2 regions of the Ochrobactrum sp. PL_is483 genome follow, and region 1 is predicted to be linked to the other one. Evidence: riboswitches for the same ligand, from Rfam matches in the RefSeq annotation. Region 1 holds a riboswitch; the other holds the start of a gene.

Region 1 (5,357 bases):
CGGCGGAAAGGAACAATATGTCTCCCGGTGTCTGGCCGAGATCGACGGCCTCATTGCCGTCGCTGATTGTTCCTTTCTGGGCAAGCAGGAGATGCATCAGGCGGCGTCTTTCACCGCTTGGGCAATCGCTGCTTCGTCAATATCGTGCAATCCGATGACAACCAGTCGCGTGGAGCGCGTTTCATCCTTGCCCCATGGACGGTCGAAATAATGCTCAATGCGGGGGCCGACCGCCTGCACCACCAGACGCATCGGCTTTCCAGGCACATCGACAAAGCCCTTCAGACGAAGAATGTCATGTTCCGCGATGACCGCTTTTAGCTTTTCCGTGAATAGTTTGGGATCGGCGACAGAACCCGTTTCGACGACAAAACTCTCGAACTCATCATGATCGTGTTCATGTCCATCCGCATGATGGATTTCATGATGCGACTTGCGGTTAGCGATGTCGTCTTCGGTGCCGACACCGAGGCCCAGCAGAACATCGGCTCCAAGCTTGCCAAAGCTTGCAGGAACCATGTTCACCCGGCGCGACGAACGTTCGGCCACATCCGCCTTAACGCTGTCCAGCCTGGAGGCATCGATCAGATCGGCCTTGTTGAGAACAATAAGGTCAGCGGCGTGAATCTGATCCTCAAAAAGTTCCTCCAAGGGGCTTTCATGATCAAGAGATTCATCTGCTGCCCGCTGTGCATCAACCTTGTCATGATCATCGGCAAAACGTCCCTCTGCAACAGCTGCCGCATCGATCACCGTGACCACGCCATCGACCGTCACCTGCGTCTTGATTTCCGGCCAGTTGAAGGCCGCGACCAGCGGCTGCGGCAAGGCAAGGCCGGAAGTTTCGATCACGATATGGTCAGGGCGATCAGCACGATCAAGAAGCTTGGTCATTGTCGGGATGAAATCATCGGCAACAGTGCAGCAGATGCAGCCATTGTTGAGCTCGATCACATCTTCCTCGCGGCATGTCTCGATACCGCAGCCTTTCAGAATACCGCCATCGACACCGAGATCGCCAAACTCGTTGATGATTAATGCAATGCGTTTTCCATTGGCGTTTTCCAACAGGTTGCGGATCATCGTCGTTTTGCCCGATCCGAGAAAACCCGTGATAACGGTTGCGGGAATTTTTTGTCCCTGCATTGATTTATCCCTTCATCTTGAGCGGCAGCCCTGCCGCCATGAAATAAACTTCGTCCACGATCGCAGCCACTGCCTGGTGCAGAAAGCCTGCATGATCGCGAAATTCCCGTGCCATGCGATTTTCCGGCACGATGCCAAGTCCCACCTCGTTTGAAACCAAAACGATAGGCCCGGCGAGGTTTGGCAGCATCGCGACCAGATTTGCCGTCTCTGTCGCTATATCGCGTTCGGCCATCATCAAATTGGTCAGCCACAGGGTCAGGCAATCGACCAGCACGAACCGGTCGGCGGCAGCATGCGATGTGAGTGCGCCGACGAGATCAAGCGGCTCTTCCACAGTCTGCCATTCGGAACCACGCCGGTCGCGATGAATGGCAATGCGGTTTTCCATTTCCTCATCGAAGGCGCGCCCTGTTGCCAGATAAAGCGGCTTGAGCCCCGAGGATTCGATCATTTTCTCGGCATAAGACGACTTACCCGAACGGGCTCCGCCAAGAACCAAAACCAGTTTTCCGGGCGAAGCCATTTTCGTCAGCCTCCAATCTCGGACGATGCATAGTGGTGGATGAACCAGCCAAGCGCGAGACCAATCACCGCCCACATGAAAAGGTTCGTCGCCAGCGAAGCGACCGCGTATTGCGAAGCAAGCAGCGAGGGAACAGGCGACGAAATATCCTCTGGATGCGGAGCACCATAAAGATGCGGCGCCATGATCAGCACCAGCCCCGATATCTTCGCCAAGGTTTCCTGACGCAAAGCGATGAGATAGATACCGAGGCCGCTCAGCACCACGGTTGTAGTCCACCAGAGCTGGCGTTCGACCAGGTCCGCCGCAGGCATTGCCGGCAATTCTGGCGACAGTCCCAACGCAGGCAGAAATGCGACTGTGAAGAAACCCGCAACACCCCAATAGATACCATTCTGCACCGTGATGCGACGTCCGACAAGCAGGGCTAGCCCGCCAAGCAGCAGAGCAAAACCGGCCCCGGCCACGAGATTGGCAAGAATCGTATTGCCCAGCCGTCCAAACGGCAACTCCGCTCCTTCTTCTTCAGCATCTGCAGGAGCGGCACCATGATCGTGAGGCGCAGCTTCCGTCTCGCCATGGCTGTGGCCATCACCAGCCTCTTCGTAGGTTTCGGCCTGCAGGATCAAAGGCACTGTTTTCAGATACATAACAGGCGTGACCAGCAGCCCGGCCAGAAGACCGGCGGCGAGTGTCGCCAACAAATAACGGATCAACATTTCTGTCCCTCAATACGGTTTTCGGAACAAGACACGCATAAAACCAAACAGATAGAACATTTCCAATGATTCAATCAAAACGGGAAATGCTCTAGCCGTGCGCCATCGAGCCTTGTTCAACTTCAATTCCGAAAGATGTCAAACTGCTCAGTGACAGGGAAAACCATAGGAATGGCGCGTGTCATGTGCCGAATCGTGCAGCGTGTCGGAATGGGCAAGCCCTACGCCGTAAATCAGGAACGCGCCGAGGAGCAGTGAAGCGACAGCTGTGCTCAGTCGGGCAGCGAGCGGCATTGCGAGTATGTTGGAAACAGAATCTTGAGTTCGTGCAGCCATGACAACCTCCGTGCAGGCAGCAGGGAAAAACCTCCCATGGGGCTCGGGCTCAATGCCCTCACGCAACAGGCAGGTCTCCTGGCTCGCGGGTCGTGGGGATCGAAGCGACCTTCCCAGAAGCTCTCAGCCTCCAGTGGTTACCGGTTGCCCGGTTTGCTTCTTCCCTCTCCGCTCTACAGTCGCGGGGTCGGCTGCGATAAAGACGCCCGGAATGGGTCCGTCCGTCGCATTCCCTTTTGGTATCGCCGGGATTCGTCCCGACAAAGACCTGTTGCATGACTTTGGACACTAGGCTTTCCCCCTATCGGCGTCAATCGCAGCCGACAATTGGAGACCTTATTTCAAGTCAAACAGCGCATTGATGTTGAGACACGCTTCCAGTCCTTCGGCCAGTTCATCCAGTGCAGCCTCGACTCCAGCTCGATAGTTCACTGAACTGCCATGCACCCCGAGACTGTGCAGAAATTTCCGACGAAATTCGTCCGCATTGAACACGCCATGCAGATAAGTCCCCATGATGCGTCCGTCCGGCGATATGGCTCCATCATCATGCTCGCCAATTCGGGCGAACGACCGTGTCATATCTGGCCCGGTCGTGCGACCGATATGAATTTCATAACCTTCAAGCAGAGTATTATGAAGAAGCGAAGTCGCCCGCACATTGCGGACCACTTTTTCAGGCTCCATAACTGTTTCAATATCGAGGAACCCGAGACCATCGATGCCCCGCGTATCCCCCTCAATACCGGCAGGGTCGCTAATGTGGCGGCCAAGCATCTGGAACCCGCCGCAAATGCCCAACACATGACCACCCCGCTTCACATGGGCAGACAATTGCTGATCCCAGCCATTATCCCGTAACGCCTGCATGTCGGCTATCGTAGATTTTGTGCCTGGCAGCACCACAAGTCCCGCATCCGCAGGCAGACTGGAACCTGGCGGCACCATAACCACTTCCACATCTGGTTCTGCCTTTAGCGGATCGAGATCATCGAAATTGGCGATACGCGGCAACATCGGTACTGCGACGACAAGCGCCTTTTTGTCTCCACGCGCAGCCCGCTCAAGAACGACCGAATCCTCGGCGGGCAACCGCGATACCGCGTTCATCCACGGAACCACTCCAAATGAGCGCCAGCCGGTAAACCGCGTGATTGCTTCAAGACCGTCATCGAAAAGCGAAATATCGCCCCGGAACTTGTTGATCAGAAAACCGCGAACCATGGCGCGGTCTTCTTCCGGCAAAATCGTGTGGGTGCCGACCAGAGAGGCAATCACGCCGCCTCTGTCTATATCACCGACGAGAACAACAGGGACACCAGCCTGTGTCGCAAATCCCATATTGGCAATGTCGCCCGCGCGAAGGTTGATTTCAGCGGGCGACCCCGCACCTTCCACCAGCACAATATCTGCGCATTCGCTGACTCGGGCGAATGATTCCATGACCGCAGCCATGAGCTGCGGTTTCAACTCCTGATAATAACGCCCACGCGCTTCGCCCCGCATCTGACCCTGAACAATAACCTGGCTGCCCATATCCGTCTGCGGCTTCAGCAGAACCGGATTCATATGCACCGAGGACGGCACGCCACAAGCCAGCGCCTGCAGCCATTGAGCACGACCGATCTCACCCCCGTCATCGCTGACAGCGGCATTGTTTGACATGTTCTGCGGCTTGAACGGGCGTACCTTCAGTCCACGATTGCGCGCAAGGCGGCAAAGCCCGGCGACAAGAACACTCTTGCCAACGTCTGAACCGGTTCCCTGAAACATGATTGCGCGTGCCATGGACTGCTGCGTAGCTTAATCTGATCCCGCTGGCAACGGGACCCCGACCGGTACGCGTCTATGCAAAAATGCGCATCAGTTTATTACAGATGTGAGCAACATTATTCCACTGGAACGTTGGCAGCATCTTGCTCTTATGCTCTAGTCGGACCATGAAAGCGGTGCTCATAGGGAGGAAACCATGGATGCTGCCGACCAGAACCAGTTCGAACTGAACGAAGAACAGCTTGCCATTCAGGATATGGCGCGCGCCTTCGCCAGCGATCGCGTCGCCCCTGATGCATTGCAATGGGATCGCGACAAGCATTTCCCGGTGGACATCCTGCGTGAAACCGGGCCGCTCGGCATGGGCGGTATTTATGTGCGGGAAGACGTCGGCGGATCGGCGCTGAAACGGCTTGATGCAGTGCTTATCTTCGAGGCTCTTGCCACGGCTTGCCCGACATTTTCGGCTTTCCTGTCCATTCATAACATGGCTGCGTGGATGATCGACGCTTTCGGCGACGAGGACCAGCGCCAGCGCCTCCTGCCGCAACTGACCTCGATGAACTGGCTGGCGAGCTACTGCCTCACGGAACCCGGCTCCGGTTCCGACGCGGCGGCACTCAAGACCCGAGCCGTGCGCGATGGCGACCATTATATTGTCAACGGCGCGAAGCAGTTCATTTCCGGTGCCGGTGCGACTGATGTCTATGTCACGATGGTGCGTACCGGCGAGGACGGTCCGAAAGGCATTTCCACGCTTGTTGTGCCTAAAGATGCACCGGGCCTGTCTTTCGGTGCCAACGAGCATAAAATGGGCTGGAACGCCCAGCCGACCCGCACGGTCATTTTTGACAACT
Region 2 (5,357 bases), on a different contig from region 1:
CTTCTGTCCTTCTGCCATGCATCTTGTAGGCAGGCCGAGGCTTTGCATACGAGTACATCTCCTGATGCGCTGAGGCCTTATACCCCGATCGTCAACGCAATGGAAACAGATCGTCAATAAAACAGGTCAAATTACTGTGATTAAACTGAATAAAAAGTGCAACTTATCATGATGTTAGCTATATTTTATGTATAACTACATTAGTTAATTCTGTTTTATAATCCTATTTGTTACCATATTTATTAGAACGTCCGCATGAAGCACGATAGCGGCCAGCGGCGACCGCGATGCGGTCGCCCCGGCCCCGATCAAGCTGAATATCGGAGTTTCGGAGAACACCGGTTCGGCGCCCGATAACGAATGTGGCAACCATCGATGCCATGATACTCGATATCAACTTCGACACCGAAAACTTCCGCGATCCGCCCTTCTTGCAGCACCTCTCGCGGCGTGCCCAACGCGACGAGATTTCCCTTATCCATCACCGCGATCCGGTCGCAAAACATCGCGGCGTGGTTCAGGTCATGCAAGGCAGCCACGACTGTCAGCTTCTGACGGCGAACCAGATCCAGCAGCCCGATCTGGTGCCCGATATCGAGATGATTGGTCGGCTCGTCCAGAAGCAAAATCTGCGGCTCCTGCGCCAAAGCGCGAGCGATATGCAGACGCTGCCGTTCGCCGCCCGAGAGCGTGTGCCAGTAGCGGCCCGCCAAATGAGCCATATCGACATTGACCAGCGCCCGGTCAACGATTGCATCATCCTCCGCCGACCACGGCGATAGCGCCCCGAGATAAGGCGTCCGCCCCAGTTCGACCGCCTGACGCGCCGTAATACGGTCTGTCGTACCCGCCTGCTGCTCGACCAGCGCCAGTTGCCGTGCAATCTCGCGACGGCTGAAACTGCTGATCGGCGTGCCGCAGAGGTTCACCTCGCCGACGCGACACCGGCGCACGCCGGATAACAGCGACAGAAAACTGGTCTTTCCCGAACCGTTCGGCCCGATGATGCCAAGAAACTCCCCTTTCGCCACGTCCAGCGAAACATTGCGTAAAATCTCGACATTGCCTGCCGACCAGCCGACATTGTGGGCCGAGAGGATCATGACGCAGCCCTCCTTTGTCCGAGCAACAGGGCGAAGGCGGGCGCACCGAACAGGGCCGTGATGACGCCGATTGGGAGAACCTGCCCCGGAATAATGACGCGCGACAGGATATCGGCGACGATCATGAAGATTGCCCCGATGAGTGCCGCCGCAGGCAGCAGCCTGCCATGCCGAACCCCAACCACCATGCGCGCTGCATGGGGTATGACAAGACCGATAAAGCCGACAGAACCGACGATGGAAACCATCACCGCCGTCATCATGGCGCTGACACCGATCAGCACCGCATAGACGCGCCGCACCGGTATGCCGAGCGAAGCGGCGGATTCGGTTCCGAAGGTAAATGCATCGAGCGCACGCGCATGCCACAGGCAGATGACAAGGCCGATCAGGCAGGCAGGCAGGGCAAGTGTGACGTCCGGCCAGCGCACGCCGGAAAGGTTGCCCAAAAGCCAGAACATGATGCCGCGTGCCTGTTCAGCATTTGCGGCCTTGGTGACAATGAACGAGGTCAGCGCATTGAAAAGCTGCGAACCGGCAATCCCGGCGAGAATGATTGCGCTGCTGCCGCGTCCGGCCCGCAGCGCCAGCAGGGACACGAGGCCGAAAGCAATAATCGCCCCGATAAACGCACCCAGCGACAGCGTCAGCACGCCAGCTCCGACGCCAAGAATGGCAACGCTGACCGCCCCGGTCGAAGCGCCAGCCGAAATGCCTAGAATATAAGGATCGGCAAGCGAATTTCGGAGCAGCGACTGCAAGATGACGCCGGATATTGCGAGCGACGCGCCGCAACATGCAGCGATGACTGCACGGCTGAGGCGATAGCTCCAGACAATCCCTTCATCGATGGGCTCAAGCGCATATCCGGCGTTCCACAGCCGGTTGGCCACGGTTTTCGCAACCACATCGAGCGGAATCGCCGTTTCGCCTATCGCGGCACCGAGCCAAAGGGCAAAAAGCAGGAGGACAAGAGAAAAGGCCAGAAAGAGCACGCCGGAGCGTGCCCTCCCCTTTTGCTTGAAGCCCGCTGTCGCTGCCCGCGCCGTCACTTGTTCAAATCCGAGTTTGCAATATCGGCGGCGAGTGTCTCGATGCCTTCGATCACGCGAAGCGAAGTGCTCATCGATTGCGCATCCATGTCGAAGACATGCTTGTCCTTCACCGCAGGCATCAGCTTCGTGACCGCATCACTGTCGAGGAACTGGTGCTTGACGGCGATGTCGTCAGCCGGGTAGCGGCGGCGATCCAGCTTCGCGGCCACAATCATCGACGGGTTCGATTTCGCAATCGTTTCCCATCCGACCGTTGGCCACTCTTCTTCGCTGTCGATCACATTCCTGATGCCGAGCGCTGATAGAATATAGGCGGGCGCGCCGAACTTGCCCGCGACGTAAGGGTCAGCATCGACCTGCGCGCTCGAAAACCAGACGACGGCCGACAGTTTTCCATCAGCGGAAGCAATCTTCTTGCGAGCCGCCGCTTCACGGGCCTTCAGGTCGGCGACGAGTTTCTGGCCGCGATCCTGCACATTGAAGATTTCCGCCAGTTCGGTGATTTCCTGATAGACGATGTCCATCTTGAACGCTGCCGTGCGAACGCCGTCGCCGCCACCGGAATTGTCCTTGCCGACACAATCGGACGGTGATGTGTAAGCCGGAATGCCCAGTTCCTCGAACTGTTCGGGCTTCGCCACAATACCCGTCGGGCCGACATGCCATTGGAAATCAGCCGTCACGATTTCCGGCTTTTCCGCCAGAACGCTTTCAAAGCTCGGATCGTTATCGGCGAGCCGCTTTACCTTGGCATTGACCTCCTCGAAGCCCTTGAGAACAGGGCCGAACCAGACAGCGGTCCCGACAAGCTTGTCGCCCAGACCAAGGCTGTAGAGAATCTCCGCGCTGCTCTGGCCGACAGCGACGGCACGGGTGGGCGCCTGTTTGAACGTGACCTCGCGGCCGCAATTTTTCAACGTCAGCGGATAGTGCGTTTCCGCCGCCTGTGCAGCCGAGCCGCCAGCGAGAAATGTGGCCGCACAAATAACGAGATGAAACGGCATTTTGCCGAAAATTTTCATGGATATCCCCGATGTAACTGAGAGAAGAAAGTCCTGTCAGGCGACGGAAAAAATCCGGCGCGGAAGGCGGACAGGCATATCCGGGGACATGTCGAAATCATGCGATGACGATGGAAGAATGCGTCCTGCGACGCGGAAATCTGTCATAACCGGCTCCTGCTCCGGGCATCCCCGCCCGTGACAATGGACAACACTAGACGGCAGGTCTCCTGGCTCACGAATATCTGCTGTTCATCTGCCTTCCCGCGCTTCTCCGGCACAGTGGCATGACGCTTTCAACGTCACGAGGATGAACGGCAATCCGCTTACAGTTGCGGGGGCAGCCACGGTCTTGGCCCCTTTTCGGGTCGTCCTCACCGTGTTCCCTATTAATCCCCTTCGCTCTCGGTCGGGGAACCGTCGTTATACTATTACGTCGGCCTGGCGTCGCCGTCAAGCGCATCCCGTCGGCTATTTTGGCGTGCCGTTTTCAGGTGCGTTGCTGAAATAGCGGCCAAACTATTGTCGCATATGCTGGCCTATTGAATTTGTTTTCGCTAATCTCCATGTAGTTTGCTCCCGCTAGAGGAGCGGGACTTGGGGAGGTCCGCCGAAGGGCGGCATATATTCCATTTGGGAGGACATATGCGTAGATTCATTCTGGCCCTGACGTCGGTGGCGGCGTTGGCTATGGCAGGCTCTGCTTCCGCGGAAGACTACAAGGTGCTCGCGCCTGCCGCTCCGGGCGGCGGCTGGGACCAGACGGCGCGCACGATGCAGAGCGCGCTTCAGGACGAAAAGATTTCCGGCAGCGTGCAGGTCATCAACGTTCCGGGCGCTGGCGGCACCATCGGCCTCGCGCAGTTCGTGAACCAGAACAAGGGTGATCCGAGCCAGCTCATCGTTGGCGGCTATGTCATGGTCGGCGCTATCCTGACCAACAAATCGCCGGTCACGCTCGACGCCATCACGCCGATTGCGCGTCTTACGGGCGAATATGAAGCCATCGTCGTACCGGCTTCTTCCGACATCCAGAACCTCGGTGACCTTGCCGCGAAGCTGAAGGCTGATCCGGGCTCCGTTTCGTGGGGCGGCGGTTCTGCCGGCGGCACCGACCACATCACCGCTGGCCTTTTTGCCAAGGCAGCAGGCGTCGACCCCACCAAGGTCAACTACATCGCGTTCTCCGGCGGCGGCGAAGCGCTTGCGGCCATTCTCGGCAATCAGGTGACTGTCGGCATTTCCGGCTACGGCGAGTTCGAAGCCCAGATCAAGGCAGGCACGCTGCGCATCATCGGCATTTCCAGCGACGAGCGCGTGGAAGGCATCGATGCCCCGACCTTCAAGGAAGGCGGCGTGGACGTTTCGATCCAGAACTGGCGCATGGTGGGTGCGGCTCCCGGCATCACTGCCGAACAGGAAGCCGCCATCAATGCCGATATCGAGAAGATGGTGAAGTCGGAATCCTGGCAGAAGGCACTCAAGGACAAGGGCTGGGCGAATACCTATCTAGCCGGTCCGGCGTTCAAGGAGCAGCTTGCCAAGGACGTTGCCGCAACTGAAACCATCCTCAAGGAAATCGGCCTCGTCAAATGACAGGATCAGACCAGCAGGAAGCGCGCCGCCCCGAAAGGGCGGCGCCAGATTTCGCCGCTCTTGTCATCGCCCTTGTTCTTGCAGCTGTCGCCATCGCCATCGCCTGGTCGACAACCTATGGAAACGATGTGACGAGCTATTCGCCGGTCGGTCCGAAAACCGTTCCCTATGTTGTCGCAGCCGGATTGTTCGGCCTTGCGATCTGGACCGTTTTCGAGGCGCTTCGCGGCGACTTTCCCGAGCGTGAGCATCAGGAAATCGCCCCGATGGCCTGGATCATCGGCGGTCTTGCCATCCAGATGCTGACGATGAAGACCGTCGGCTTTTCCCTGTCTACCGGCCTGCTTTTCGCAGCCACCGCACGCGGCTTCGGCTATCGCAAATTCTGGATCAGCGTTCCCGTCGGCTTCGTCTTCGCCTTCGTGATCTGGTTCATCTTTGCGCGCGGCCTGCAGCTGTCGCTGCCGTCCGGCTGGCTTGAACAATTCGTTTAGGGACGGAGCGCTTTCATGGATACTGTCGCACTTCTCGCCAACGGACTTCTGGTGGCGCTTGAACCGTCGAACCTTCTTTATGCGCTGATCGGCGTTACGCTTGGCACA

Evidence for each region. A riboswitch is a leader RNA that binds a small molecule or an ion and turns the genes downstream of it on or off. The one in region 1 is predicted to bind cobalamin.
Region 2: linked by a shared signal. The riboswitch ahead of AC0TNJ_RS21785 (ABC transporter substrate-binding protein) and the one ahead of AC0TNJ_RS17885 (CbtB domain-containing protein) in region 1 are both predicted to bind cobalamin.

What each region holds. Positions count from the first base shown of each region.
Region 1 covers NZ_JBVPGS010000039.1:196,210-201,566, reverse strand. The annotation lists gene cobN (cobaltochelatase subunit CobN) at 1-97, opposite strand, end outside; gene cobW (cobalamin biosynthesis protein CobW) at 97-1,146, opposite strand; gene cobU (bifunctional adenosylcobinamide kinase/adenosylcobinamide-phosphate guanylyltransferase) at 1,151-1,672, opposite strand; gene AC0TNJ_RS17890 (CbtA family protein) at 1,678-2,391, opposite strand; gene AC0TNJ_RS17885 (CbtB domain-containing protein) at 2,539-2,727, opposite strand; cobalamin riboswitch at 2,779-3,014, opposite strand; gene AC0TNJ_RS17880 (cobyric acid synthase) at 3,064-4,515, opposite strand; gene AC0TNJ_RS17875 (isobutyryl-CoA dehydrogenase) at 4,697-5,357, shown strand, end outside.
Region 2 covers NZ_JBVPGS010000040.1:726,443-731,799, forward strand. The annotation lists gene AC0TNJ_RS21775 (ABC transporter ATP-binding protein) at 309-1,103, opposite strand; gene AC0TNJ_RS21780 (FecCD family ABC transporter permease) at 1,100-2,155, opposite strand; gene AC0TNJ_RS21785 (ABC transporter substrate-binding protein) at 2,152-3,180, opposite strand; cobalamin riboswitch at 3,363-3,596, opposite strand; gene AC0TNJ_RS21790 (Bug family tripartite tricarboxylate transporter substrate binding protein) at 3,805-4,755, shown strand; gene AC0TNJ_RS21795 (tripartite tricarboxylate transporter TctB family protein) at 4,752-5,249, shown strand; gene AC0TNJ_RS21800 (tripartite tricarboxylate transporter permease) at 5,265-5,357, shown strand, end outside.